3 regions of the Nocardiopsis oceanisediminis genome follow, and region 1 is predicted to be linked to each of the others. Evidence: predicted binding sites of a transcription regulator. Region 1 holds the regulator's gene; each other region holds the start of a gene.
The links. Region 1 encodes LexA, which represses DNA repair genes until DNA is damaged. Its sites were predicted from a motif close to TCGAACANNTGTTCGA; they were not measured.
Positions count from the first base shown of each region.

Region 2: J0910_RS13515 (enoyl-CoA hydratase family protein) is a predicted target of LexA. The motif match lies at 2,330-2,345, and genes of this name have one in related genera.
Region 3: ruvC (crossover junction endodeoxyribonuclease RuvC) is a predicted target of LexA. The motif match lies at 2,724-2,739, and genes of this name have one in related genera.

Region 1 covers NZ_JAFMZJ010000001.1:2,307,663-2,317,147, reverse strand. Annotated here, with positions in the region: gene J0910_RS10375 (vitamin B12-dependent ribonucleotide reductase) at 1-2,503, opposite strand, end outside; gene nrdR (transcriptional regulator NrdR) at 2,604-3,083, opposite strand; gene J0910_RS10365 (LysM peptidoglycan-binding domain-containing protein) at 3,429-3,944, opposite strand; gene lexA (transcriptional repressor LexA) at 4,208-4,975, shown strand; gene J0910_RS10355 (alpha/beta hydrolase family protein) at 5,163-6,272, shown strand; gene J0910_RS10350 (hypothetical protein) at 6,356-7,621, opposite strand; gene J0910_RS10345 (hypothetical protein) at 7,700-8,341, opposite strand; gene leuS (leucine--tRNA ligase) at 8,347-9,485, opposite strand, start outside.
Region 2 covers NZ_JAFMZJ010000001.1:3,064,877-3,074,361, reverse strand. Annotated here, with positions in the region: gene J0910_RS13520 (hypothetical protein) at 1-1,287, opposite strand, end outside; gene J0910_RS13515 (enoyl-CoA hydratase family protein) at 2,360-3,109, shown strand; gene J0910_RS13510 (CoA transferase subunit A) at 3,109-3,930, shown strand; gene J0910_RS13505 (CoA-transferase subunit beta) at 3,930-4,661, shown strand; gene J0910_RS13500 (NAD(P)H-dependent flavin oxidoreductase) at 4,658-5,728, shown strand; gene J0910_RS13495 (hypothetical protein) at 6,161-6,631, opposite strand; gene J0910_RS13490 (TetR/AcrR family transcriptional regulator) at 6,735-7,454, shown strand; gene J0910_RS13485 (acetyl-CoA C-acetyltransferase) at 8,143-9,297, opposite strand; gene J0910_RS13480 (TetR/AcrR family transcriptional regulator) at 9,317-9,485, opposite strand, start outside.
Region 3 covers NZ_JAFMZJ010000001.1:5,162,069-5,171,553, forward strand. Annotated here, with positions in the region: gene yajC (preprotein translocase subunit YajC) at 1-323, opposite strand, end outside; gene ruvB (Holliday junction branch migration DNA helicase RuvB) at 489-1,508, opposite strand; gene ruvA (Holliday junction branch migration protein RuvA) at 1,537-2,145, opposite strand; gene ruvC (crossover junction endodeoxyribonuclease RuvC) at 2,142-2,708, opposite strand; gene J0910_RS22575 (YebC/PmpR family DNA-binding transcriptional regulator) at 2,810-3,559, opposite strand; gene pdxT (pyridoxal 5'-phosphate synthase glutaminase subunit PdxT) at 3,556-4,167, opposite strand; gene pdxS (pyridoxal 5'-phosphate synthase lyase subunit PdxS) at 4,256-5,182, opposite strand; gene J0910_RS22590 (LemA family protein) at 5,394-5,951, opposite strand; gene J0910_RS22595 (glycosyltransferase family 4 protein) at 5,955-7,100, opposite strand; gene J0910_RS22600 (phosphatidylinositol mannoside acyltransferase) at 7,529-8,527, opposite strand; gene pgsA (phosphatidylinositol phosphate synthase) at 8,527-9,153, opposite strand; gene J0910_RS22610 (thiol-disulfide oxidoreductase DCC family protein) at 9,205-9,485, opposite strand, start outside.

The sequences.
Region 1 (9,485 bases):
GGTCCAGGGCCAGGCGGCGGAAGATGTAGTCGACCACCGACTGGGCCATCCGGATGTCCGGGTCGTCGGTCATGCCGGCCGGCTCGAACCGCATGTTGGTGAACTTCTCGACGTAGGTCTCCAGCGGGACCCCGTACTGCAGCGCGATGGAGATCGCGATGGAGAAGGCGTCCATGATCCCGGCCAGGGTGGAGCCCTGCTTGCCGAGCTTCATGAAGACCTCGCCGAGGCCGTCGTCCGGGTAGGAGCCCGCGGTGATGTACCCCTCGGCGCCGCCGACCGCGAACGACACGGTCTGGCTGGGGCGCTTCTTCGGCAGCCGGCGCCGGACCGGGCGGTTCACCTCGACGGCCTGCGGCTCGGGCGCCTGCCCGGCCTCCTTCTTCTCCCCGCTCCCGGCGGTGGAGAGCGGCTGGCCGACCTTGCAGTTGTCCCGGTAGACCGCGAGCGCCTTCAGGCCGAGCTTCCAGCCCTGGAAGTAGATGTGCTCGAAGTCCTCGACGGTGGCCTCCTCGGGCACGTTCACCGTCTTGGAGATCGCGCCGGAGAGGAACGGCTGCACCGCGGCCATCATCTCCACGTGGCCCATCGGCTTGATGTAGCGGCGGCCCATGGCGCAGTCGAACACCTCGTAGTGCTCCGGGCGCAGCCCGGGGGCGTCCACCACGTGGCCGTTCTCCGAGATGTACTCGACGATGGCCTCGACCTGCTCCTGCTGGTAGCCGAGCGTGGCCAGCGCCCGCGGGATCGCCTGGTTGACGATCTGCATGGAGCCGCCGCCGACCAGCTTCTTGAACTTGACCAGCGAGAAGTCCGGCTCGATGCCGGTGGTGTCGCAGTCCATCATGAAGCCGATGGTGCCGGTGGGCGCGAGCAGGCTGGCCTGGGCGTTGCGCCAGCCGTGCTTCTCTCCGGTCTTGAGGCAGCCCTGCCAGGCGGCGGTGGCGGCCGCGGCGATCGACCGGTCCATCTCGCCGACGGTGCGCAGGTCGTCGTTGGCGGCGGCGTGCTTGCGCATCACCCGCTTGTGCGCGTCCGCGTTCTTGGCGTAGCCGTCGTAGGGGCCGACCACGCCGGCCAGCTCCGCGCTGCGCTTGTAGGCGGTTCCGGTCATCAGCGAGGTGATCGCGGCGGCGACCGCGCGGCCCCCGTCGGAGTCGTAGGCGTGGCCGGTGGCCATCAGCAGCGCGCCCAGGTTGGCGTAGCCGATGCCGAGCTGGCGGAAGGCCCGGGTGGTCTCGCCGATCTTCTCGGTGGGGAAGTCGGCGAAGGTGATGGAGATGTCCATCGCCGTGATGACCAGCTCGGTGAGCGCGGCGAAGTTCGCGATGTCGAACGAGCCGTCCTCGCCGAGGAACTTCAGCAGGTTGATCGAGGCCAGGTTGCACGAGGAGTTGTCCAGGTGGACGTACTCCGAGCAGGGGTTGCTGGCGGTGATCCGGCCGCTCTCCGGCGCGGTGTGCCAGTCGTTGATGGTGTCGTCGTACTGCACGCCCGGGTCGGCGCACTCCCACGCCGCCTTGGCCATGGAGCGGAAGAGCCGCTGGGCGTCCACCTCGTCCACCGCGTCGCCGGTGGTCCGGGAGACCAGGCCGAAGCCGGAGCCGCTCTCCACCGCGCGCATGAACGAGTCGGAGACCCGCACCGAGTTGTTGGCGTTCTGGTACTGGACGCTGAACATGTCCGCGCCGCCCAGGTCGACGTCGAAGCCGGCGTCGCGCAGCGCGCGGATCTTGTGCTCCTCGCGCGCCTTGGTCTCGATGAACTCCTCGATGTCGGGGTGGTCCACGTCGAGCACGACCATCTTGGCCGCCCGGCGGGTGGCGCCGCCCGACTTGATGGTGCCGGCCGAGGCGTCGGCGCCGCGCATGAACGAGACCGGGCCCGAGGCGGTGCCGCCGGAGGAGAGCAGCTCCTTGCTGGAGCGGATCCGGGAGAGGTTGACCCCGGCGCCGGAGCCGCCCTTGAAGATGATCCCCTCCTCCTTGTACCAGTCGAGGATCGACTCCATGGTGTCGTCCACCGACAGGATGAAGCAGGCGGAGACCTGCTGGCTGGAGGCGGTGCCGACGTTGAACCAGACCGGCGAGTTGAAGCTGAACAGCTGGTGCACCAGCGCGTGCTTCAGCTCGTGGTCGAAGACCTCGGCGTCGGCGTCGGTCGCGAAGTAGCCGTTCTCCCGGCCGGTGCGGGTGTACATCCCGGCGACCCGGTCGACGAGCTGCTTGAGGCTCCATTCCCGCTGCGGGGTGCCCACCGCGCCGCGGAAGTACTTGCTGGCGACGATCTGGGTGGCGTTCATCGACCAGGCGGCGGGGAACTCCACGCCCTTCTGCTCGAAGTTGACCGACCCGTCCCGCCAGTTGGTCATGACGATGTCGCGGCGCTCCCACTCGACCTCGTCGTAAGGGTGCACGCCGGGCGTGGTGAAGATGCGCTCGATCTTCAGCCCCTTGCGGCGGCCGCCGCCCTTGCGCGCCGTCGCGCCCGTCGTCTCCGTCATGCCGGCTCCCCCTGAAATCTCGTCCGGGCTCCCCCCGGAGCCACCGTCGGCCCGCATCCCGGCGGGCCCTCCTGCTCTCCCCGCGCGGCCCCGGGGACCGCTACGCGCCGTCCTCGTCCCCGACGCCGGCGGACTGCCGCTCGGCCCGCAGCCGGGAGATCTCCTCCTCGAAGTCGGCGAGCGACTCGAAGCCCCGGTAGACCGATGCGAACTGCATGTAGGCCACCTCGTCCAGCTCCTGCAGCGGACCGAGGATGGCCAGACCGATCTCGTGCGCGGGCACCTCGGCCAGGCCGCGGCAGCGGATCTCCTCCTCCACCCGCTGGCCCAGCACGGCCAGCGCGTCCTCGGTGACCGGGCGGCCCTGGCAGGCGCGGCGGACGCCGGCGACGATCTTGGCCCGGGAGAAGGGCTCGGTGACGCCCGAGCGCTTCTGCACCATCAGCAGGACCGTCTCCTGCGTGGTGAACCGCCGCCCGCACTCCGGGCAGGAGCGGCGCCGGCGGATCGCCGCGCCGTCGTCGGTGGACCGGCTGTCGATCACCCGGCTGTCCGGATGACGGCAGAACGGACAGTGCATGCCGAAACGCCTCCCTGCGCCCCGCGGCCCTTCCGCGCCGGCTCCCGCCGCGACGTGCGCGGCGGAGTCCGCTCACTGTTTCGCCCGGGCCGCCGGCGTCGTCCGCGCACCGGACGGCCCCATGAAGATCTGCACCCACTAAAGCACAACTTATGGGTCACTCATACCAAGGCGAGCACAAGATCTTGTGGTCAACCTATGAGGCCGCAGGTCAGGACCGCAAGCCCCCGCGCGGCGTCCGGGCGGCTTCGCAGGTCAGCCCGGACGGGAGCGCCCGCGCCCCGGCGTGTCGCACCGGGGCGCGGGCCGCCGCCGTGACGATGGACACCCGCGCGCGGAGTGGGGTCAGCCCCCGGGGATCCGCAGCCTCTGACCGGGTTCCAGCTCGGTTCCGGGCAGGCCGTTGAGCTCGACGATCTCGTGCACGGTGCGCCGCGCGTCATCGCCGGGGCGCACCCGCTCGGCGATCTCCCAAAGCGTATCGCCGTCCCGGACGACCACCGTCGGGGGAGCCGCCCCGAAGAAGGCGCCGGCCGCCGCCCCGGCCCCCGAGGCGCCCGCGGCCGCGGAGGTCATGAACAGCAGCGACAGCACACCGGTGGCCACCGCGCACAGCAGGGAGACCAGGACCACGCGGCCGCGCGCGGTGAGCCGGACCCGGACGCCGTCCGCCCCGCCGGGGACGGCCAGCAGCTCGGGCAGCCCGGCCAGGGCGGGCGGACCCGCCGGGGAGCGGTGCCACTCGGGGATCTCGACCGCCCAGTCGTACAGGGCGGGGCCGGGGGAGGCGGGCCTCCGGGGACGGGGGATCTGCGGAACGGCACCGGGCGCCCCCGGCGGGACGGGCGCGGTTTCGGACATGGACGCCCCCTTCGAACACCAGTCTGATCGAACTGATGTTCGACTAATACCGTATCCGGGCGATTTTTTCATCACCATCTCGAACGTTTGTTTGATATCGCTATGTGCAGGCAGTAACGTTGGACGTGCTTTACCTCGACACCGGCGCGGCCCGCGAGCGGGGCGGTCACGGTCGGTGCCGCCGCACCATCGGTCGAGGGTTTCGACGCTCCCGACAGCCCATACGCGCGACGACCGCGAGATCACCGCCGAGGAGGCCGGCCGTGCCGGAGGAGAACCACGGAACGCAGGAACCTCACGCGGGCGGGCCCGGCTCCACCGACCCGCGCCCCGCCTCCCCGGCGCCGGAGGGCGCGCGTGCGGGGGCGGCGACGCAGAGCGGCGCACCGAAACTCACGGCTCGCCAGCAGAGCGTACTGAACTGCATCCACCGCTACGTACGGCAGCGCGGTTACCCGCCGTCCATCCGGGAGATCGGGGACGCCGTGGGCCTGTCGAGCCCGTCCAGTGTCGCGCACCAACTGAAGGTCTTGCAACGCAAGGGCTATCTTCACCGCGATCAGAATCGCCCACGAGCGGTGGAAATTCGCATTCCGGGCCAGGCCACGGTGCGCTCCTGGGACGAGCTGGAGGGCGAGCCGCAGGCCCCGGAGGGGCGCGCCGCGCACGTCCCGGTGGTGGGCCGGATCGCGGCCGGCGGCCCGATCCTGGCCGAGGAGTCCATCGAGGACGTCCTGACCCTGCCCAAGCAGATCGTCGGCGAGGGCCGGCTGTTCATGCTCACCGTGGTCGGCGACTCCATGACCGACGCCGCCATCACCGACGGCGACCTGGTCGTCGTCCGCCAGCAGCCGGACGCCAACAACGGCGACATCGTGGCCGCCCTGCTCGGCGACGAGGCCACCGTGAAGGTGTTCAAGCGCGACGGCGACCACGTCCTGCTGCTGCCCCGCAACGACGCCTACGAGCCGATCGACGGCGACGAGGCCACCATCCTCGGCAAGGTCGTCGCGGTGATGCGCCGCATGTAGCGGCCGCGGTAACGACTTCGCCTCGCTTCGGAACGCCCCCGTGACCTTCCGCCTCCGGCCGCGGGATCGTTCCCCTTCCGTCACCCCGCGGTGACCTCCGGGGCGGCCCCGCGCGATGCGCGCCGGACGGCGGGGCCGCCGGGCCTCCGCCGTACGCCGCTCCCCCGGAGCCCCGTACGGTAGGGGCATGCCTTGGCCGCCGCTCCTCCCCTCCCGACCGCGCCCGCCGCACCGGGGCGCCCGCCGGACCCCGCCGCGCATCGCGGCCGCCGCCGCGGCCGCGCTGCTGGCCGCGGGCTGCGTCCCCGGCGGGACCGGCGCGGAGCAGGCCGCCCCGCCCGGCGTCGCACCGGTCGAGCGGGACGTCCGCTTCGGCAGCGGCCCGGACACCCTGTTCGGCACCTTCGCACTGCCGCCCGGGGCCGACGGGGGGAAGGTGCCGGCCGCGCTGATCGTCTCCGGCAGCGGCCCCACCGACCGCGACGGCAACAACCCCGGCCGGCCGGGCGCGGAGACCAACCTCAACTTCGCCCGGGTGCTCGCCGACGCCGGGGTCGCCTCGCTCCGCTACGACAAGCTGGGCAGCGGCGAGACCGGGACGGGCTCCCGCGACGCCGACGAGCCGGTCGACTACGACGTCTTCGAGCGGGAGATGGTGAACGCCTACGCCGAGCTGGCCTCCCAGCCCGAGGTGGACCCCTCGCGCCTGCTGGTGCTGGGCCACAGCGAGGGCGCGCTGTTCGCGCTGCGCGCGCCGGAGGCCGTCCACGGGCACCCGCCGGCCGCGCTCGTGCTGGCCGCCCCGCCCGGCACCCGGTACCTGGACCTGATCGACCGCCAGCTGACCGAGCAGATGCGCAGCGCGGAGGCCTCCGGCGCCTCCGAGGCGGACGTCACCGCCCTCCTCTCCGACGTGCGCACCTCCATCGCGCGGCTGCGCGCGGGCGACCCCCTGCCCGAGGACCTCTCCCCCGAGCTGGAGTCGCTGTTCGGCCCGCAGAACGAGCCGTTCCTCCGCGAGATCGACGCGCTCGACCCGCTCGACCTGGCCCGGGGCCTCCCCGGCGGAACCCCCGCACTGGTGCTGTGGGGCACCGAGGACACCCAGGTCACCGAGGCCGAGGTGGACCGGCTCACCGGCGGGCTGCCCGACGCGACCCGGGTCGACCTGGAGGGCGCCGACCACGTCTTCCGGATGTACGACCCCGCCCCGGGCGCGGTCGCCGCCGACGCCGGCCGCCGCTTCTCCCCCGACGCGGCCCCGGCCCTGGAGGACTTCCTCGACGGCGCGCTGTGACCGGGCGGCGGCCGGGGGCCGGCGGCGGAGCCCCGGAGCGGCACGCTCCGTCACGCCGCGGGTGACCCCGGGCGCCCCGGGGGTCAGCCCCTGCTCTCCTCGATGCCGGTGATCGCCTCGGCGGCCAGGCGCTTGGCGCCGTCCACCATGTCGGCGTCGGGGATCGGCTCGGTGCGCCCGTAGTCGGCGGCGGAGGAGTAGCAGGTCTCGACGTAGAGGTTGGCGGTGCGCACGCCGACGCAGCCCCAGCCGAGCGGGGCGACCTCGGCGTCGTACCAGGAGTAGGCCTCGTCGCCGAGCCCGGAGAGCGCGGTGCGCTCGTGCCGCTGCGAGGCGCCGTTCAGCAGCTCCGCGGCGGCCTCCTCGCCGGCGGAGCCGCCCTGGGTTCCGGTGCGCACCATGACCACGCGCACCGCGGAGGGCGTGTGCGCGGAGTCCTCGCCGCTCGCCCAGCGGCACTCCGTGCCCTCGCGGCCCTCCCGCTCCAGGCCGTCGATGGGGCCGTCGACCTCGACCTCGGCGTCGGGGACCAGCCCGTCCAGGGTCTCCCCCTCGACGACCGGGCACTCGGGGACCTTCTCGAAGCCGTCCAGGCCCAGCACGCCCACCACGGCCCACACCCCGGCACCGAGCAGCGCCAGGCCGCCCAGAGCCAGCGCGGTGACGGCGGCGGTGGCGCACCCCCGGTTGGCGCGCGGCGCCTCCGGGGACGGACCGGCGCCCGGCGGCCCCTGCGGCGGCGGACCGGAGGGCGGCCCCTGCTCCCCCTGGGCCCCGTGCGGACCGGGAGCGGGAGGCCCCTGCGGGGGCGGTGCGGCGCCCCCCGGACCGGCGGGGGCACCCGGGGCGGGGTTCTCCGGCGCACCTGCGGCCGGCGCCGCCGGAAGCGCTCCGGTGCGGACCGCGCCCGGCCCGTCGGGCGGTGCCGGGGCCTCCGGCGCCCCCTGGGCGCGCGGCGGCGCTCCGGGGGCCCCGCCCGGGGCCGGCGGGCCGTCCGGAGCGGCCGGGGCCCCGCCCCGGTCCGGCCGGGCGGGCGCACCGGGAGGCCCGGCGGGCTCCGGAGGCCGACCGCCCTGCTCCGGGCCGCCGGCCGGGACGGGGGGCTCCCCGCCCTGCTCCGGAGCGTCCTGCTCCGGGCCGCCGCCGAGCGGAGCAGGGGCGTTCCCGCCCTGCTCCGGAGCGTCCTGTACCGGACCGCGGCCCGCCGGGGCGGGGGCGTCCGCTCCGGTCGCCTCCCCGCCCGGCGCGGACCGGGGCGGCCCGCTCTGCGGCGGAGCGACGGCGCCGTCCTCCGCGTCGGAGGCGGGCGGGCCGTTCCGCGGCCCGGTCCCGTCCGGCTGCTCGGACATGGGCGCCTCCCGGCTGGCTCATCGGTCAGGTCATCGTGTACGACAACCGTACAAGCGGGGCGGGCTCCGCGGAGACCGTCAGATCGCCGCTTCGACGCCCTCCGCCGCGGCGATCGCGGCACCGCGCGCGTCCCGGTAGCCCAGCGGCGGGCCGCCGGCCTTCTCCGCTCCCCCGTAGGAGACCCGGACCAGCAGGTTGTCCTTGCGGAAGGCGACCTCGGCGGAGTCGCCGGCCGGGGTGGACCGCCAGGCCCGCGCGTCCTCGCCCAGCGCCGGGACGGCCGAGACGCCGCGCTGGATCGGCTCCAGGGCGGCCAGCGCCTCCCCCGCCGCCTCCGCCCCGGACACCTCGCCGGACCGGTCGGTGAAGAGCGCCCGGAAGTCGACCCGGAGCACGCGGGGCGGTAGGCCGCCGTCCCCGGTCCCGACCGAGGTCCAGGTGCACACCGCTCCGTCGGAGTCCTCCAGCAGGCCGCGCTCGGCCGCGTCCAGCGCGGCCTCGCCGAGCGCCTCGCCGAGGACCCCGGCGGGGACCTCGCCGCACTCCGGCGCGGCCCGGAACAGGTCGTCCGGGCCCGCCTCGGCGGAGGGGCCGCCGCCCTCCGCCCAGAGCACGGCGGTGACCGACACCGCGACGACCAGCAGGGCCGCGGCAGCGGCGGCGGCCGCCCAGCGCACCCGGCGCGGGGCGGCCGCCCACAGGTTCCGCAGACCGGCCACCCGGATCAGCCCACCACGATGTTGACCAGCTTGGGCGCCCGGACGATCACCTTGCGCACCGCCTTGCCTCCGATGAAGCCCTGGGCCTTCTCCGAGGCCAGCGCCCGGCTCTCCAGCTCCTCGGCGGTGATGTCCGGGGAGACCCGGAGCTTGTCCCGGACCTTGCTGTTCACCTGGACCACCGCGGTGACCTCCTCCTGCACCAGCAGGGCGGGGTCGGGGGTGCGCCAGTTGCCGATCGCCACCGAGCCGCTGTGGCCCAGGCGCTCCCAGCCCTCCTCGGCGATGTACGGCGCCACCAGGGACAGGGTGACCGCGATGACCTCGGCCGCCTCGCGGACCGCCGGGTCGGCGGCGCCGGGGCCGCCGTCGATGGCCTTGCGGGCGGCGGTCACCAGCTCCATGATCCGGGCGATGGCGACGTTGAAGCGCTGCTCCTCCACCGCCGCGGTGATCTTGTCCAGCGCCTGGTGGGTGGCCTTGCGCAGGTTCAGGTCCCCGGCGGCCGGGTCGGTGCCGGGTGCGGAGGCCTCGCCGGCCTGGACCATCACCCGGAACGCGCGGCCGAGGAACTTCAGCGAGGCGGCCGGGGAGACGTCGGCCCAGTCGATGTCGTCCTCGGGCGGGCCGGCGAACACCACGGTCAGCCGGACCGCGTCCACCCCGTAGGCGTCGATCTCGGCGCCCAGGTCGACGCCGTTGCCCAGCGACTTCGACATCGCCTTGCCCTGGTTGATGACCTGGCCCTGGTTCATCAGCCGGGTGAAGGGCTCGGTGAACTCCAGCATGCCCATGTCGTACAGCACCTTGGTGAAGAAGCGGCTGTACAGCAGGTGCAGGATGGCGTGCTCGACGCCGCCGACGTACTGGTCGATCGGCCCCCACCTGCGCACCTTCTCCTGGTCGAAGGGGGCGGTGTCGGCCTGCGGCGAGCAGTAGCGCAGGTAGTACCAGGACGAGTCGACGAAGGTGTCCATGGTGTCGGTGTCCCGCTGGGCCGCCCCGCCGCAGCGCGGGCAGTCCACGTTGACCCATTCCTCGACGGCGGCCAGCGGGGAGATGCCCTTGGGCGCCAGGTCCGCGCCGCGCAGGTTCTCGGGGAGGGTAACCGGCAGCTGGTCGTCGGGGACCGGCACCTCGCCGC
Region 2 (9,485 bases), 760 kb from region 1:
CGAGGCTCCGGTGCCGCCGGAGTGCCCGGAGGCGTCCTCCGGCTCCCCGTCCTCTTCTCCCTCCGGTCCGACGTAGGGGTCGGGCTCGAAGTCGGAGGCGGAGCCGAAGACGGACGGGAAGCCGGGCCCCAGCCCGTAGGCGTCGCGGATGCGGGAGGCGCCGTCGGTGTAGCCGTTGGACTTGAGGAAGACCGCGAAGCGCTGGAGGAAGCCCTCGTACTCCTCCTCGTCCTCCCAGTCGCCGGCGGCGACGGCCGCGGCGTGCAGCCACGGGTCCTGGTCGGAGCGGCGCGCGTCGGCCGGGTGGGCGGGGGCGGGGCGGGGCTCCTCCGGTCCGCCGTCCTCCGGGATGTAGCCGTAGACCTGGCCCGCGTAGGGCTCGGCGTGCGGGAACGGGGGCGCGGGGCGGGGGTCCGGCGCCCCGGTGCGCGCCGCCGGCTCCCGCTCCGCCCCGGCGGCGCCGACCGCCTCGGTGAGCTCCCGGTAGACGTCGGGGAGCCGGCGCCCGGTGGCCGCCGAGGAGAGCCGGGTGAGCGTTCCGATCCGGGCGACCGCCTCCTCGACCCGCTCGGGGTGGCGGGCCAGCCACCAGACCACGGCCCGGCCCGGGTCGGAGAGGACCTCGCCGCCCAGGTACTCCTGCTCCAGCCGCTCCAGCTCGCGCTCCTCCTCCCGGGCGGCCTTGGTCTTGCGCAGTTCGCGGAGGCGGGCGAGGCGCTCCTCGTCGTCGGCGGAGATCTCCAGCCGGACCTCTTCGGCCCAGGCCTCGTCGACGCCGGGGTGGCGGCACGGCTCCGGGCCGAGCGCCGCGGTCAGCCGGAAGCCCGCCGCGCCGTGCTCCTCCGGCCGCTCGGCCGCGCAGAGCGCGCGGGCGCGCCCCTCGATCGCGCAGACCGCGGCGCCCTCGGCGGCGCTCTCCGCCGCGGCGGCGCCCCGCCAGCAGACGACCGCGGAGAAGAGGAAGGGGTAGTCCCTGCGGGCGCTGGGCAGCTCCAGCCGGAACACGTGCTTGCGCCGGTAGGGTGCTTCGGCCTCCTCCAGGGCGCCGGCGGCGGCCGCACCGGGGCGCCCGTCCCGCGCCCGCGACCCCGCGGCCAGCAGGACCGCGAGGGCGAGAGCGGCGAGCAGCGCGGCCGCGCCGGCGGCCGCGAGCGGCGCCGCGTCCGGTCCGGGCAGCAGCCTGCCCAGGTCCCAGGCGCGGTAGGCCCACCATCCGAGGAGGACGAGGGCGGCCACGGCCGCGCCCGCCGAGAGCACCGCCAGCAGGGCGCGGCTTGTCCTGGTCATCACCTGTTCGGGCACGCTCCCGCGCGGGAGGCGCCCCCTCCTTCCTGCGGACGGTGCGGCCGGTGCGGCCTCTCCGGTGCACGCGGCTCGGACCGGCGGCGCACCGCGCCGGATCGCCCCGGGCCCGTCCCGCGCCGGAGTCGGGGGACGGCGCGGGCGGCCCGGCCGCGAGCGGTGCGTGCGGACCTGATCGCGGCACGATCCGTCGCGTTCCCGGCGCTCCGGCCTGCGGGAGGCCCGCCGGTGCGCGGATCCCCGCGCCCGCCGATGATCATGCCTGTGCGGGAGGCTACTCCTTCCGCGCGGGCCGGAAGACCGCTTCCGGTCTCAGAACGCGAACGAAACCGGCCCCGTGGCCGGATCCGGCCATCCGTGGGCCTTGCGGGGCCTCCCGGGCGGCGCCCTCGGCGGAACCGCCGGACGGTCGCGGATCCGCCTTCCCCACCGCGCCCACCGCCCTACTCCGTCCGGACCGGAACCCGCCCACGCCTCGGAGAACCCGGGGGATCAGGAGCGGCGGCGCTCTCGGAACCGAGCACCCGTCCGGGCGGGAGGGCCGCCGGGCGCTGGAGCCGGGGCGGGCGCCCGGCCGGCAGCGGAGACTGGTGACCGGATGCGGAAAGCACCGTCGCCGGGCCCGGCGCTCCGAGCCGCCCGGCCGAGCCGGAGCCCGTCCGCATCCGGGAAGACCCGGTGTTCCAGGCGGGCGGAGCCCCCGGGGCCGAGCGGAATCCGCGCCGGGAAGGCCGCCGAGCGTTTCGGCCTGGGCGGACCGCGTCGGGGCCCCTCCGGCCGGTCCCGCGGGCGGATGCGGGAAGCACCACCGCCGTACCCGGTCGGCACTCCCGTCCGGTGGGCGCCGCCTGACGCACGCGGCTCGCAGCCGCACCGCAGAAGGAGAGCGGGAGCCGGCGCCCCCGAGAACGGTGGCCCGGGCGGGCGGAGGGGCGGGACCGCTCCCCTTCCGGTCGGTCCGTGCGGGTCTCCGGACAGGACGGCGCCGGGCCCCTGCCGCGAGGGGGCCGGGCTTGCTACGGTGAATTCTAACAAGTGTTTGGTTGGAGGAATGGTCATGGCTGTCTCCACCACACGGCACCCGGACGGGGTCGCCGAGATCGTCGTGGACGCGCCGCCGGTGAACGCGCTCACCGTGCAGGGCTGGCACGACCTGGCCGGCGAGCTGCTGGCCGCCGGGCGCGACCCCGGCACCCGCGCCGTACTGCTCCGCGCGGAGGGGCGCGGGTTCAACGCCGGCGTCGACATCAAGGAGATGCAGCGCGACCCCGGCCACACCGCGCTCCTCGGCGCCAACCGCGGCTGCGCCGCCGCGTTCTCCGCGGTCTACGACTGCCCGGTCCCGGTGGTCGCCGCGGTGCACGGGTTCTGCCTCGGCGGGGGCGTCGGGCTGGCCGGCAACGCCGACGTGGTGGTCGCCTCCGACGACGCCCGCTTCGGCCTGCCCGAGGCGGACCGGGGCGCCCTGGGCGCCGCCACCCACCTGGCCCGGCTGGTCCCGCACCACCTGATGCGGGCCATGGTCTACACCTGCCGCACCGCCACCGCCGCCGAGCTGCACGCCTTCGGCTCGGTGCTGTCCGTGGTCCCCCGCGAGCAGCTGCGCGGCGAGGCGCTCGGCACCGCGCGGTCGATCGCGGCCAAGGACCCCCGCGTCATCCGGTGCGCCAAGGAGTCCCTCAACGGCATCGACCCGGTGGACGTCCACCGCTCCTACCGGTTCGAGCAGGGGTTCACCTTCGAGCTCACCCTGGCCGGGGCGGGCGACGAGCACCGGGCGGCGTTCGCCCGCGGAGCGGAGCGGTGATGGGCAAGGTGACGACGCCGGACGCGATCGCCGCGTCGCTGGCCGACGGGATGGTGCTCGGCATCGGCGGCTGGGGGTCGCGGCGCAAGCCGATGGAGCTGGTCCGCGCGGTCTGCCGGTCCCCGGTCCGCGACCTCACCGTGGTCTCCTGCGGCGGCCCGGACGTGGGCATGCTCTGCGCGCACGGCAAGGTCCGGCGGGTGGTGGCCCCCTTCGTCACGCTCGATTCGATCCCGCTGGAGCCGTACTTCCGCGCCGCCCGGGAGAGCGGTGCGGTCGCGCTCACCGAGTACGACGAGGGCATGTTCATGTTCGGGCTGCTGGCCGCCGCGCACCGGCTGCCGTTCCTGCCCACCCCGGCCGGCCTCGGCTCCGACGTGCTGCGGGTCAACCCCGGGCTGCGCACCGTCCGCTCCCCCTACCCCGCCGAGGGGGAGGGCCCGCTGGTCGCGGTGCCCCCGCTGCGGCTGGACGCGGCGCTGGTGCACGTGAACCGGGCCGATGACCGCGGCAACGGGCAGTACCTGGGCCCCGACCCCTACCTGGACGACCTGTTCGCCAAGGCCGCCGACCGCTGCTACCTCTCCTGCGAGCGGCTGGTCGGCTCCTTCACCGGGCCGCCGCAGTCGCTTCTGGTCAGCAGGGCGATGGTGGCGGGCGTGGCGGAGACCCCCGGCGGCGCGCTCTTCACCTCGTGCGAACCGGACTACGGGCGCGACGAGGAGGCGCAGCGGCGCTACGCGGCCTCCGCGTCCGACCCGGCGCTGCGCGCGGAGTTCTTCGGGCCCGGCCCGGGCCCCGGCCGGACGGAGGCGGCGTGATGGCGGCGACCAGGGCCGAGGTCTGCGCGGTGGCGTGCGCCGAGGCGTGGCGGGGCGACGGGGAGGTGCTGGCCGCCGCGATGGGCACCTGCTCGGTGCTGGGCGCGCGGCTGGCCCGGATGACGTTCGAGCCGGGCCTGCTCACCACCGACGGCGGCGCGCTGCTCACCCGGGAGGCGCTCCCGCTGGGCCGGGCCGCCGGCCCGGAGGACGCCGAGGGGTGGCTGCCCTTCCGCGACCACCTGTGGCTGGTGCTGCACGGGCGCCGGCACGTGATGATGGGCGCCTCCCAGCTGGACCGGTTCGGCCGGAGCAACATCTCCGCGATCGGCCCGTGGGAGCGCCCCGACCGGCAGCTGCTGGGGGTGCGCGGCGCACCGGGCAACACCCGGTCCAACCCGACCAGCTACTGGGTCCCGCGCCACTCCCGCCGGGTGTTCGTGCCGGAGGTGGACATGGTCAGCGGGGTGGCCGCCGCCGACGCGCACGGGCTGCGCCGCGTCGTCACCGACCTGGCGGTGCTGGACTTCGGCGGCCCCGGCGGGACCGCGCGGCTGGTCTCGGTGCACCCGGGGGCGACGGTGCGGGAGGTCCTCGACCGCACCGGGTTCGACCTGGCCGGGGCGGACGGCGAGGTGCCGGTGACCCGCGAGCCGACCGGGGAGGAGCTGCGGCTGCTGCGCGAGGTGCTCGATCCCGGCGGGCTGCGCGACCGGGAGGTGCCGGCGTGAGCACCGGGCCGCTGCGCACCGCCCTCACCGACCTGGTGGGCTGCCGCCACCCGGTGGTGCAGACCGGCATGGGGTGGGTGGCCGGGCCGCGCCTGGTGTCGGCGACCGCGAACGCGGGCGGGCTGGGCGTGCTGGCGTCGGCGACGATGCCGGTCGACCGGCTCGCCGCGGCGATCCGGGAGGTCCGCGAGCGCACCGACCGGCCGTTCGGGGTGAACCTGCGCGCCGACGCCGGCGACGCCGAGGAGCGCGTCGAGCTGCTGATCTCCGAGCGGGTCCGGGTCGCCTCGTTCGCGCTGGCGCCCCGGCCGGAGCTGATCGCCCGGCTGAAGGAGGCCGGGGTGGTGGTGATCCCCTCGGTCGGCGCGCGGCGGCACGCGGAGAAGGTCGCGGCGTGGGGCGCCGACGCGGTTCTGGTGCAGGGCGGCGAGGGCGGCGGGCACACCGGGCCGCTCGCCACCACGCTGCTGCTGCCGCAGGTGGTGGACGCGGTGCGGATTCCGGTGATCGCGGCCGGCGGGTTCTTCGACGGGCGCGGGCTGGCGGCGGCGCTGGCCTACGGGGCCGCCGGGGTGGCGATGGGCACCCGGTTCCTGCTCACCTCGGACAGCCCGGTGCCCGACGCGGTCAAGCGCGCCTACCTGGAGGCGGCGGAGACGGTGGTGACCCGGGAGGTGGACGGCGTGCCGCACCGGGTGCTGCGCACCCCGGCGGTGGACGCGCTGGAGCGCTCCGGCCCGGTGTCCCGGCTGTCCGTGGCGGTGCGCAGCGCGGCGGCGCTGCGCCGGGAGACCGGCCTGTCCTGGGGGTCGCTGCTCCGCGACGGCGCCGCGATGCGGCGGGCCCGGGGGCTCTCCTGGTCCCAGGTGCTGATGGCGGCCAACACGCCGGTGCTGCTGAAGGCCGCGATGGTGGACGGCCGCGCCGACCTGGGCGTGATGGCCGCGGGCCAGGCCGTCGCGGCCGTGGACGACCTGCCCGGCTGCGCGGAGCTGATCGAGGGAATCGTCGCCGACGCGGTACGCGCCCTGGACCGCTTGGAGGGCCTGCGCCGGGCCGGGGACTGACCGGTCCCGCCCGTCCCGGTGAACCAGGGCCGACGCGGGACGCCGAGGGTCCGGCCGGCGCGCTCCCCCGCCCGCCGGGAGGAACCCGCGGCACTCCGCGGAGCAGCAGACGCCCCGACCGGTCCGCGCCCCGGACCGCTCGCGCACCGCCCGCGGAAACAGCGACGGCCCTCGAAGCGCGCCAGATGCCCGCACGACCCCGGCGGCCGGAACGCAGCCCCGGGGACGGCCGGGGACCGCCCACCGGGACGGACCCGCAGCGCTCCACGGGCCGACCGGCACCCGGGCACCCCGGCCGGCGCCGGGCCGCCAGGGGGAACGGCGACAGACCCCGAAGCGCACCCGGCGCCCGGTCGGCTCCCCGTCCGAGGTGCCGCGGCCCGACCGGCGCCCTCCCCGGGTCGGCCGTCAGGGGCGCGGCCCCCGGCGGGATCAGGCGGGGGCGCCGGCCTTCCGGGGCTCGGTGCGCCGGTCCGGGGCCCATCCGTGGTAGGCGAGCCAGAGGCCGAACAGGGCCATCACCCCGAACAGCACCCGGGCGACGGCGAGCGGCCCCGGTTGCCCGACCACCGCGTCGACGCCGCTCTGCATCGGGGAGGTGAGGACGATCAGTCCGATCCCCCGCAGGCCCACGAACCAGCCGAACAGGGAGATCGCGACCGCCGCCGGCCCGCGCCAGTTGCGGTGCCCGCCGATGACGACCAGCCCGCCGGCGATCATCAGCGCGCCGAGTATCCAGAGGTTGAACGGGTCGGCGAACGGGTCGCCGACCAGGGATTCCATTTCGGGCAGGCGGAGCGCGATCACCCCGGTGAAGATCGTCATGTAGGGGCCGATGACTCGGGCGAACACCTTGGTGCGAAGCCGGGCCGCTTCCTCCTCGGACACCGATTCCTGGGACACCTGCGCCTCCCTCTATTCACAAACCGACGGTCGGTTTATTTTCAAGGTACACTTGCCGCCCGGGTCCGGCAACGGCCCCGGGCGGACCATCGGAGGGAGCGGAATGGCGCGGCGGGTCAGGCCCGAGGAGTACGCGGCCCGGCGGGCGCGGATCATCGCCGCCGCCCTGGACCTGATCCGGGAGAAGGGCTACCAGGAGATGACCATCGCCGACCTCCTGGACAGACTGGACATCTCCAAGGGCGCCTTCTACCACTACTTCCGCTCCAAGCGGGCGGTGCTCGACGGGATCGTGGAGGACCTGACCCGCGACGCGCGCGCCGCCCTGGAGTCGGCCGCCGATCCGTCCCGGGACGCCGTGGCCCGGCTGCGGGGCCACCTCTCCGCCGCGATCGCGTGGAAGGCCGCGCACACCGACGAGCTCTCGGCGGTCGCCCGGATGTGGAGGCACGAGAACAACGCGCTGCTCAAGCAGCGGATCAGCGAGGCGTCCGTGCAGGCCCAGGCGCCCCTGCTGGCCGCCGTGGTCCGCCAGGGCCGCGACGAGGGGGTCTTCGACGCCTCCCACCCGGAGGAGGCCGCGGTGATCATCGCCGGGATGGGCCTCCACCTGGGCGACGCCCTGATCGACGCCTACCTCGAACCGGCCGGAGGGGAGGGCGGGCCGCGCCGCCGCGAGGTGCTGGTCCGGGCGCACCTGGAGGCCGTCGAGCGGATCCTCGGCGCCCGCGCGGGCTCCCTGACCGACCTGGTCCCGCTGATCGCCGGAACGGAGATGCGCCCCGACCGGCCCCCGGCCCCGCCTCCCGGCGCACCGGCCTGACCCGCCGCTCCGGCCCCGGCCGGCCCCGGAGGCCGCCCCGCCTCCGGCTCACGCCGGCGCGCTCCACCCGCACCGGGGCGAGCGGACCGCCGGAGAAGCCGGCCGAAAGCGAGCGGACCAGACGGGAGCCGGGCGGACCCGGGAGGCGGGGCGGCGGGAGCCCGGACCGCCTTCACGGCCTGAGCGGGCACGGCGCCGCCGGCGGCGGCGACGGGTGGAGGGGGCCGCGTTCCAGGGGCCTCCGGAGGCCGGACCTCTCCCCCGCCGCCCCTTTCCGGCCCCGCCTGCCCGCCGGTGCGGGCACGCGGCGGCGGAACCGGTGCCGGTCACTGCTCCAGGCGGTCTGCGGCGCCGCAGCGGATCCGGACGCGCCGGGCCGCGCCTCCCCTGCCCCCGGTCGCGGGCGTGCAGGCCGGGCCGCCGGGCATCGCGCGCGGACGCACCGGCGGTGGCGGCGGGCCGGCCCGGCCGGTGACCGCGTGCCGCCGAACCGCACGCCATGGCCGCCGGCGGGGCCGCGGTCCGCGAGCGGGCCGCGGCCCCTTCCCTCTCCCTCGGCAACGGCGCCGAGCGGGCCGAACGCCGGGAACGGCCGTCCGCCCCGCCGCCGCCCGGTCCGGCGAGGGCGCCGCGCGGGCCGGGCGGGCGCCGCGGCCGCTCTGCGACGCCCGCGGGCCGGGCGGGCGGGTCAGAGGCGCTCGATCACGGTGACGTTGGCCTGGCCGCCGCCCTCGCACATGGTCTGCAGGCCGTAGCGGCCGCCGGTGCGCTCCAGTTCGTGCAGGAGGGTGGTCATCATCCGGGCGCCGGTGGCGCCCAGCGGGTGGCCCAGGGCGATGGCGCCGCCGTTCGGGTTGACCCGGGCGGGGTCGGCGCCGGTCTCGTCCAGCCATGCCAGGACCACCGAGGCGAACGCCTCGTTGACCTCGAAGACGTCGATGTCGGCGACGGACAGTCCGGTCCGGTGCAGTGCGCGGGCGGTGGCCGGGATGGGCGCGGTGAGCATCCGGATCGGGTCCTCGCCGCGTGCGGAGAGGTGGTGGACGCGGGCGCGCGGGGTGAGGCCGTGCTCGGCCACCGCCCGCTCCGAGGCGATGAGCAGCGCGGCCGCGGCGTCGGAGAGCTGTGAGGCCAGCGCGGCGGTGAGCCGCCCGCCGGGGACCAGCTCCGGCAGCGCGGCCATCCGCTCCCGGGTGGTGTCCCGGCGCGGGCCCTCGTCGGCGGCCAGCCCGGCGCAGGGCGCGGTCTCGGCGGCGAAGCGCCCGGCGTCGGCGGCCGCGGCGGCCCTGCGGTGCGACTCCAGGGCGTAGGCCTCCATCCGCTCCCGGGTCAGCCCCCACTGCTCGGCGATCATCTCCGCGCCGCGGAACTGGTCGACCGCGCCGGTCCCGTAGCGCCGCACCCAGCCGCGGGAGCCGAGGAACGGCCCGCCGGCGTGCCCGAACGCCTCGCCGGCGGTCATCGCGGCGCCGATCGGGACCTGCGACATGCTCTGCACTCCCCCGGCGGCCACCAGGTCCGCGGTGCCGGAGAGCACCGCCTGCGCGGCGAAGTGCACCGCCTGCTGGGAGGAGCCGCACTGCCGGTCGACGGTGACGCCGGGCACCTCCTCGGGCAGCCCGGCGGCCAGCCAGGCGGTGCGGGCGACGTCCCCGGCCTGCGGGCCGAGGGTGTCCACGCAGCCGAGGACCACGTCGTCGACGGCGGAGGGGTCGGCGCCGGACCGGTCGATCAGTGCGCTCAGCGCGTGCGCGCCCAGGTCGGCGGGGTGGACTCCGGCGAGCCCGCCGCCGCGCCTGCCGACGGGGGTGCGGACCGCCTCCACGATGTAGGCCTCGGCCACCTGACTCCTCCTTCGCTGGTCAGCACCCTTGGATCCCCTCCAGGACCAGGGCCTGGTACTGCCGGGCGACCTCGTCCGCGCCGAGCCGCCCGCCCGGCCGGTACCAGCCCGCGGCCAGCCACACGGTGTCGCGGATGAACCGGTAGACGACCGGGGCGTCCAGGTCGGCGCGGAAGGACCCGTCGCGG
Region 3 (9,485 bases), 2.9 Mb from region 1:
GGGGTGTCGTCGCCGGCGCCCGGCTCGGGGACGACCTCGGCGATGCCGGCCTTGAGGATCCGGATCCGCGAGCCGGGGGAGATCTCCAGCTCGACCTCGTTGTCGCGGATCTCGACGACGGTGCCGTAGAAGCCGGCCTGGGTCAGCACCTCCTGGCCGGGGCTCAGCCGGCTCTGCATCTCCATGTGCTGCTTGCGCCGCCGCTGCTGCGGCCGGATGATGAGCAGCCAGAACACGATCACCAGCAGTGCGATCATCAGGATCGACTGCATGGCGCCGCCACCTGCCGCGGCGGACTGGGCGAGAATGATGTTGCCCTGCACGGGGGCGTCCTTCCTGGTGTATTTCGCGGCCGCCGCCGCGCCTTCGGCGGGCGGCGGCTCGGCGTCACGCCGAGTGGGAACGAACGGGTACGCCCCCGCGTTCCCCACCGGCCACCCTATCCCTCCCCGCACCTGGAGAGGCTCCACCGCCCCTCCGCCGGCGGTCTAGGGGGTGAGGCCCTGGGGCGGTTCGACCCCCATGTGCTCCCAGGCCTCGGGGGTGGCGACCCGGCCGCGCGGGGTGCGGGCGATCAGGCCGGCGCGGACCAGGAACGGCTCGGCGACCACCTCGACCGTCTCCGGCTCCTCCCCCACCGACACCGCGAGCGTGGACAGCCCCACCGGGCCGCCGCGGAACCGGCGCAGCAGCGCGTCCAGCACCGCCCGGTCCAGCCGGTCCAGGCCGCGCTCGTCGACCTCGTAGAGGGCCAGCGCGGCGCGGGCCACCCGGAGGTCGAGCCGGCCGTCGCCGCGCACCTCGGCGTAGTCGCGGACCCGGCGCAGCAGCCGGTTGGCGATCCGCGGCGTGCCCCGGGAGCGGCCCGCCACCTCGGCCGCCGCGTCCGCCTCCAGCTCGACGCCGAGCAGCCGCGCCGAGCGGGCCACGATGAGCTCCAGGTCGGCCGCGTCGTAGAAGTCCATGTGCGCGGTGAAGCCGAACCGGTCGCGCAGCGGGGCGGGCAGCAGCCCGGCCCGGGTGGTGGCGCCGACCAGGGTGAACGGGGCGATGTCCAGCGGGATCGCGGTGGCCCCGGGCCCCTTGCCGACCATCACGTCGACCCGGAAGTCCTCCATCGCGACGTAGAGCATCTCCTCGGCGGGGCGGGCCATCCGGTGGATCTCGTCCAGGAAGAGCACCTCGCCCTCCTGCAGGGTGGACAGCACCGCGGCCAGGTCGCCGGAGCGCTCGATGGCAGGCCCGGAGGTGATCCGCAGCGGCGCGCCCAGCTCGGCGGCGACGATCATGGCCAGCGTGGTCTTGCCCAGGCCGGGGCCGCCGGACATCAGGATGTGGTCCGGGGCCCTGCCGCGGTTGCGCGCGCCGCTGAGCACCAGGGAGAGCTGCTCGCGGACCCGGTCCTGGCCGACGAAGTCCTCCAGCAGGCGGGGGCGGAGCGCCCCCTCCAGGTCGCGCTCCTCCAGGTCGGCACCGGGGGAGACGATGCCGCGCTCGTGGTCGTCCATGAGGGGTCGGTGGCTCCTTCTCCGGGGTTCAGGCCCTGCTCAGCTTGCGCAGCGCGGCGCGCAGCAGCGCCGCGACGTCGGGGTCCTCGCCGGTCTGGGGGGCCACCGCGTCCGCGGCGGCCTCGGCGTCCCGGGCCGACCAGCCCAGGCCGGTCAGGCCGGCGACCACCTGCGGGCGCCAGTGCGCGGGCGCCCGCGGCGCGGCAGCGGCCGGGCCGTCCTCCATCGCGCCGGACGGGTCGCCGAGCTTGTCCCGCAGCTCCAGCACGATGCGCTGGGCGCCCTTGCGGCCGATGCCCGGGACGGCGGTGAGCGCGGCGGTGTCCTCGGCGGCCACGGCCTTGCGCAGCGCCTCGGGGGTGTGCACCGCCAGCATCGCCAGGGCCAGCCGGGGGCCGACGCCGGAGGCGGTCTGCAGCCGCTCGAAGACGTCCCGCTCGTCGGCGTCGGCGAAGCCGTAGAGGGTGAGCGAGTCCTCCCGGACCACCAGCGAGGTGGCGACGGTGGCGGTCTCCCCCACCCGGAGCCGGGCCAGGGTGGCCGGGGTGCACTGCACGGTCATGCCCACCCCGCCGACGTCGATGACGGCGGTACCGCCGCCGCGGCCGGCCACCCGGCCGGTCAGGAACGCGATCACGGGCGCGGACCCCTCCCCTGCCCGCGCGAGGCGCGGGCCAGCTCGACCTTGCGGGCGAATTCCCGGGTGGCGCGGGCGACCCGGTCCTGGGCCCCGCCGCGCCAGATGTGGCAGATGGCCAGTGCGACGGCGTCCGCGGCGTCGGCCGGCTTCGGCGGGCCCTCCAGGCGGAGGATGCGCGCCACCATGGCGCCCATCTGCGCCTTGTCGGCGCGGCCGCTGCCGGTGATGGCGGCCTTGGCCTCGCTGGGGGTGTGCAGCGCCACCGGCAGGCCGCGGCGCGCCGCGCACACCATGGCGATCCCGCTGGCCTGCGCGGTGCCCATCACGGTGCTCAGGTTGTGCTGGGCGAAGACCCGCTCCACCGCGACGGCGTCGGGCTCGTAGGCGTCCAGCCACTCCTCGATGCCGCGCTCGATGCCGAGCAGCCGCAGCGGGAGGTCGGTCCCGTGGTCGGTGCGGATCGCGTCGGCGCCGAGCAGTTCGAGCCGCCGCCCGACGGCCCCCTCGACGACTCCGACCCCGCACCGGGTCAGCCCGGGGTCGATCCCCAGCACCCGCACCTCGTGTCCCCCTCCTCGAACGCCCGTTCGCAGAGTACCGAGCCTATACGACGGCGGCCCCGCCACCGCGCCGGTGGCAGGGCCGTGCCGTACTGCGGACCTCAGCCGATCTTCTCCATCACCTCGTCGGGGATGTCGGCGTTGGTGTAGACGTTCTGCACGTCGTCGGAGTCCTCCAGCACGTCGACCACGCGCAGCACCTTCTTGGCGTCCTCCTCGCCCAGCGGGATCTCCATGCTGGGCAGGAAGGAGGTCTCGGCGGACTCGTAGTCGATGCCGGCCTCCTGCAGGGCGGTGCGGACCGCGACCAGGTCGGAGGCCTCGCTGACCACCTCCCAGGACTCGCCGAGGTCGTTGACGTCCTCCGCGCCGGCCTCCAGGGCGGCCAGGGTGACGTCGTCCTCGGTGGCGCTCTCCTTGGAGACCAGCACCACGCCCTTACGGTTGAACAGGTAGGACACCGAGCCGGCGTCGGCCATATTGCCGCCGTTGCGGGTGACCGCGACGCGCACCTCGGAGGCGGCGCGGTTGCGGTTGTCGGTCAGGCACTCCACCAGGAGCGCGACGCCGCCGGGGGCGTAGCCCTCGTACATGATGGTCTGCCAGTCGGCGCCGCCGGCCTCTTCACCGGAGCCGCGCTTGCGGGCGCGCTCGATGTTGTCCAGCGGGACCGAGTTCTTCCGGGCCTTCTGGATGGCGTCGTAGAGGGTCGGGTTGCCGTCCGGGTCGCCGCCTCCGGTGCGCGCGGCCACCTCGACGTTCTTGATCAGCTTGGCGAAGAGCTTGCCCCGCTTGGCGTCGATGGCGGCTTTCTTGTGCTTGGTGGTGGCCCACTTGGAGTGGCCGCTCATGCCGTTCCTTTCACGATGTCGACGAAGAGTCCGTGGATACGCGCGTCCCCGGTGAGTTCGGGATGGAATGAGGTGGCCAGCAGGCTCCCCTGTCGTACCGCGACGATCCTACCGGCAGCCCCGTCGTCTGCGGGGAGCCGTCCGAGCACGCCCACGCCGGGGCCCACCGACTCCACCCAGGGCGCCCGGATGAACACCGCGTCCACCGGGCCGCCGTCCACCCCGTCGATGCCGACCGACCCCTCGAAGGACTCGGTCTGCCGGCCGAAGGCGTTGCGCCGCACCGTCATGTCGATGCCGCCGACGGTGCACTGGTCGGCGGCGCCGTCCAGGATACGGTCGGCGAGCAGGATCATGCCCGCGCAGGTGCCGTAGACCGGGAGGCCGGCCCGGACGCGCTTGCGCAGCGGGTCCAGCAGGCCGTAGCGGACGGCCAGCTTGGACATGGTGGTCGACTCGCCGCCGGGCAGGACCAGCCCCTCGATCTGGTCGAGCTCGCCGGGGGCGGTGACGGGCACCGCGGTGGCGCCGATCCCGCGCAGGACGCGCAGGTGCTCCTCGGTGTCGCCCTGCAGGGCGAGCACTCCGATGACGGGTTGTGCGGACAAGCGTCGACCTCACTGCTATCGGCTGCTCACGGAATGGGCCGACCGCGGCCGGCGCCGGCCGCGGTCGGCGGGGGAACGGCGGGCGAGGCTACCAGCCGCGCCCGGCGTAGCGCTGGGACTCGTCCAGCTCGTCCAGGTTGATGCCGACCATCGCCTCGCCCAGGCCGCGGGAGACCTTGGCGATCACGCCCGGGTCCTGGTAGTGCAGGGTGGCCTGGACGATCGCGTCGGCGCGCTTGGCCGGGTCGCCGGACTTGAAGATGCCCGAGCCGACGAAGACGCTCTCCGCGCCGAGCTGGCGCATCAGGGCCGCGTCGGCCGGGGTGGCCACGCCGCCGGCGGAGAACAGCGGCACCGGGAGCTTGCCCAGCTCGGCGACCTCCTTGACGACCTCGTAGGGTGCGCGCATCTCCTTGGCGGCGCCGAACAGCTCGGCCTCGTCCAGGGTGCCCAGCCGCTTGATCTCGGAGCGGATCGAGCGCATGTGCCGGGTGGCCTCGACGACGTTGCCGGTGCCGGCCTCGCCCTTGGAGCGGATCATCGCCGCGCCCTCGGCGATGCGGCGCAGCGCCTCGCCGATGTTGGTGGCGCCGCAGACGAACGGGACGGTGAACGCCCACTTGTCGATGTGGTGGGCCTCGTCGGCCGGGGTGAGGACCTCCGACTCGTCGATGAAGTCGACCCCGAGCGACTGCAGGACCTGGGCCTCGACGAAGTGGCCGATCCGGGCCTTGGCCATGACGGGGATGGAGACGGCCTCGATGATGCCGTCGATCATGTCGGGGTCGGACATGCGCGCGACCCCGCCGTCCTTGCGGATGTCGGCGGGCACCCGCTCCAGGGCCATGACCGCGACGGCGCCGGCGTCCTCGGCGATCCTGGCCTGCTCCGGGGTGACCACGTCCATGATCACGCCGTTCTTGAGCTGCTCTGCCATCCCGCGCTTCACGCGGGTGGTGCCGACCGTCTTCTCGGCGGTGTTCTCAGCGGTGTTGGCCACGGTGGCGGACTCCATGTTCGAAAGCGCAGGCGGTGTCGGCGCCGTGCGCGGAGGATGCGTGTGCTGGCGGACGCTCGGCGGCGACGCGACGCGCCGTCCGCCTCGGTCCCGCTCACCATGCTAGTTCACGGCAAGAAGCACTCTTCAGGACATATCGGCATGATCTGCGGTCCTGTTATGCCACTCTGTCAGTCAGGTCACTCCTGACCCCGGCATCGGGGGCGGCTCAGCCCGGCGGGAGCGCCGGGGGCTCGTCGTCCATCTCGAAGAACTCCGGCAGCCCGGCCCGGCCGGCCAGGCGGAAGAGCCGGACCAGGCGTCCGGAGCGGGCCTGGCGGGTCTGGGCGACCGCGTCGTTGTAGAACCGGCGGGCCAGCAGCACCCGCTTGGCCGCCGCGTCCACCTCCCCTCGCACCCCCGGATCCAGGTCGGTCCGCTCCACCACGGCGCGCAGCGCCCGGGACAGGTCGCTCTCGGCCAGCTCCCGCTCGGCCCGGACCCGCCCGGACCCGCCTCCGGGCCCGGCCCCGCCGTCGGCCCAGGCCCGGTGCGCGGTGCCGGCCGCTTCGGCGAGCAGCACCGCGGACGCAGGCTCCAGGCCGCCGACCGCGGCCAGCTCGACCACCACGGCCGAGCGCCGGTTCAGCGCGGCCTGCAGCGCGGCGTGCGCGGTCTCCACCCGGGTGTGCAGCCGGTCCAGCCGGCTCGCCCGCCAGGAGACGTAGAAGGAGACCATGACCAGCACCGCCAGCAGCGTGCTGGCCGCGGAGACCCATTCCGCCATGGCCTAGCGCGCCCCCTCGCCGCCGACCGTGACCGGCCCGGAAGCGGTCCCCGGCGGCAGCACCGTCTCATAGACCCGGGCCACGTCCGCGGCGACGGTGGACCAGTCGTAGGCGCGCACCGCCCGGCCGGCCGCCGCGGACAGCTCGGAGCGGCGCGCCGGGTCGTCCAGCAGGGCCGCGGCCCGCTCGGCCAGCGCGTCGGCCCTGCCGACCGGGAACAGCTCGCCGGCCGCACCCTCGGCGAGCACGCTGCGGAACGCCGGGATGTCGCTGGCCAGCACGGGCGCGCCGGCCGACATCGCCTCGGTGAGCACGATGCCGAAGCTCTCCCCGCCGAGGTTGGGCGCGCAGAACACGTCCACCGACCGGTAGGCGCGCGCCTTGTCCTGCTCGGAGACCCGGCCCAGCGAGACCACCCGGGGGCGGAGCTCAGCGGGCAGCCGGGCGGCGGCCGCCTCGGCGTCGCCCGGCCCGGCGAGCAGCAGCCGCAGCCCGGGGCGGTCCGGGGCGAGCCTCGCGAACGCCTCCATCAGCACGCCCAGCCCCTTGCGCGGCTCGTCCAGGCGGCCCAGGAAGCCGATGGCGCCGCCCTCCCCCGGCCAGCCGGGCAGCGGCTCGGCGCCGGCGTAGCGGTGCACCGCCACCCCGTTGGGGATGAGCACCGCGTCGCCGCCGAGGTGCTCCACCAGGGTCCGGCGGGCCGCCTCGGAGACCGCGATCCGGCCGCTGATCTTCTCCAGCGCGGTGCGCAGCGCCGCCGCGGAGGCCGCCATCGCCCTGGACCGCGGGTTGGAGGTGTGGAAGGTCGCCACGATCGGCCCCTCCGCCACCCAGCAGGCCAGCAGGGAGAGGCTGGGCGCGGCCGGCTCGTGCACGTGCAGCACGTCGAAGGCGCCGTCGCGGACCCAGCGGCGGACCCGCGCGGCGGCGCGCACCCCGAAGGAGAGCCGGGCCACCGACCCGTTGTAGGGCACCGGGACCGCCCGGCCGGCGGGCACCAGGAAGTCCGGCAGCCCTTCCGCACCGGTGTCGCACGGCGCCAGGACCGAGACCCGGTGCCCCAGTCCGATGAGGGCCTCGGCCAGGTCGCCGACGTGCTGCTGGACGCCGCCGGGGACGTCCCAGGTGTAGGGGCAGACCAGGCCCACCCGTCGCCCACCACCACCCTCAAAGGAGGCCCTCCGGGCCACAGCCGCCTCCTCCCGTCGCCCACCACCACCCTCAAAGGAGGCCCCCCGGGCCACAGTCCCACTCTCCCGCCGCCCCGCGGCATCCGCGGACGAGGCCGTCCGGGCCACGGGCTCGCTCTCCCGCCGCTCGGCGGCCCCCTCGGAGAGGGCTCCATGGGCCGCGGATCCCCCCTGCCGCCGCCCGCCGTCCTCCTCGGGCGGGGCGCCACGGGGCGCGGCACCGCTCTTCCGGCGCCGGCCGTCCCCCTCAGGCCAGGTCCTCCGGGCCGCGGCGCCGTCCTCTCGCGCCCCGTCGGCCGCGGACCGGCCATCGGACGGGGCACCCCCGGAGGAGGCCCTGCGGGGCGCCCCCCTCCAGACCGCTGCCCTGCGCATCCGCATGCGGATCACCGCCTCCGGCCGACACCACCGCCCGCAGCGGCATCCACGCTATCGGCCGGCGGCGCCGCCTCCGGGGCGTACGCGCCGGGCGGCGGTGCGGCGAGGTCGGCGGTGAACACCCGCTGCAGCATGTGCCAGTCCTCCGGGTGCTCGGCGATCCGGTCCTGGAAGACACCGGCCAGCCCCTGGGTCATCGCGCGCACCCGGTCCCGCCGGTCGGCCAGGTCGGGGACGGGGACCTCGTCGTGCACCTCGATGCGGAGCAGCGGCCCGTCGTACCAGAGCGAGACCGGCATCAGCGCGGCGCCGGTCCGCTCGGCCAGCGCCGCAGGGCCGGCCGGCATCCGCGCGGCCTCGCCGAAGAACTCCACGTCCACGCCGCCCGCGGTGAGGTCGCGGTCGGCCAGCAGGCAGACCAGTCGGCCCTCGCGCAACCGGCGGGCGAGCCGGCCGGCGGTGCCGCCCCCGGGAGCGCCCGCGGCGGCCTCGGCCGGGGTGAGCGGCAGCACCTCCATGCCCAGGCCGGTGCGGAAGTCGACGAAGCGGTCGAACACCTCGGGCGGGCGGAGCCGCTCGGCGACGGTGGTCAGCGGGACCCCGCGCAGCGTGATCCAGGCTCCGGCGTGGTCCCAGTTGCCCATGTGCGGCAGCGCCGCGACCACGCCCCGCCCGGAGCGGACGTGCGCTTCGAGGGCCTCCACCCCGGTGGCGCGGGTGCGCGCGTCCAGGGTCTCCGCGTCGAGGGCGGGAAGCCGGAACATCTCGTAGTAGTAGCGCAGGTAGGAGCGCATCCCCGCGCGGGAGAGCGCGCGCAGCTGGGGTGCGGTGACGGCGGGGCCGGCCACCCGGCGCAGGTTGGCCTCCAGGCGGAGCACACCGGGGCCCCGGCGGCGCCAGGCGGTGTCGGCCATCGACCGGAACGCGGCCCGCCCCGGCCTCTCCGGGAGCTCGCGCACCAGCCGCCACCCGGCGGCATAGGCCGCGGCCGCGGTCCTCTCCTCCATCAGCTGTACTCCCTCGACCGGGAGCCCGGCTCGGTGAGCCGGGCGCGGGTCTCCACCATGCGCTGGACGATGGTGATCGCGCTCAGCGCGGCCAGCAGCCACAGCCCGGCGGCCTGGGCGTAGGGCACGTCGAGGCCGGCCAGGGCGGTGGAGACCAGGATGACGATGAGCCGCTCGGTGCGCTCGGCCAGGCCCACATCGCAGTTGACCCCGAGCCCTTCGGCGCGGGCCTTGATATAGGAGACCCCGAACCCGGCGACCAGGCAGAACAGCGCGAGCCCGCCGAGCAGCGGCTCATCGGCCTGGCCGTAGAACCAGATGACCAGGCCGCCCAGCACGGCGGCGTCGGCGACCCGGTCGAGGGTGGAGTCGAGGAAGGCCCCCCACTTGGTCTCGAAGCCCGCGGCGCGGGCCACCGCCCCATCGAGCATGTCGAACAGCACGAAGACGGTGATCGCGACCGCTCCTGGGAAGAGCTCGCCGCGGGGCAGGAAGTAGAAGGACGAGGCGACCACCCCGAGGGTCCCGACCAGCGTCACCATGTTGGCGGTGACACCGATCCGGGCCAGTCCTCGGCCGATGGGCCGCGTCATCCGGGAGATCGCGGGGCGCAGGATTCTCAGCATGGCTTCTCAAGATCGTAGGGCGTAGGGGACCCGTCGGCGAGCCGCCCCGCCTCAGGGCGCGGACCCCACCGAGCAGGCCGGCGTCCCGCCCGGCATCCGGTGCCGGTTCCGCGCCACCCAGCGGTAGGCGGCGGCGCCGACACCGCGCAGCACGGGTGCGCGGAGCAGCAGGCCCAGCGGCCGCAGGGCGCGGTGCGGGCCGGTGATCAGCAGGACCGCCACCGCGTCGGAGCCGCCCCAGACCCGGCGGCCGTCGGGGTGGAGCAGCAGGACCTCCTCCTGCGCCCTGCGCTCGGCGGCCTCGGGCAGGCCTGCCCGCTGCCAGGGCACGG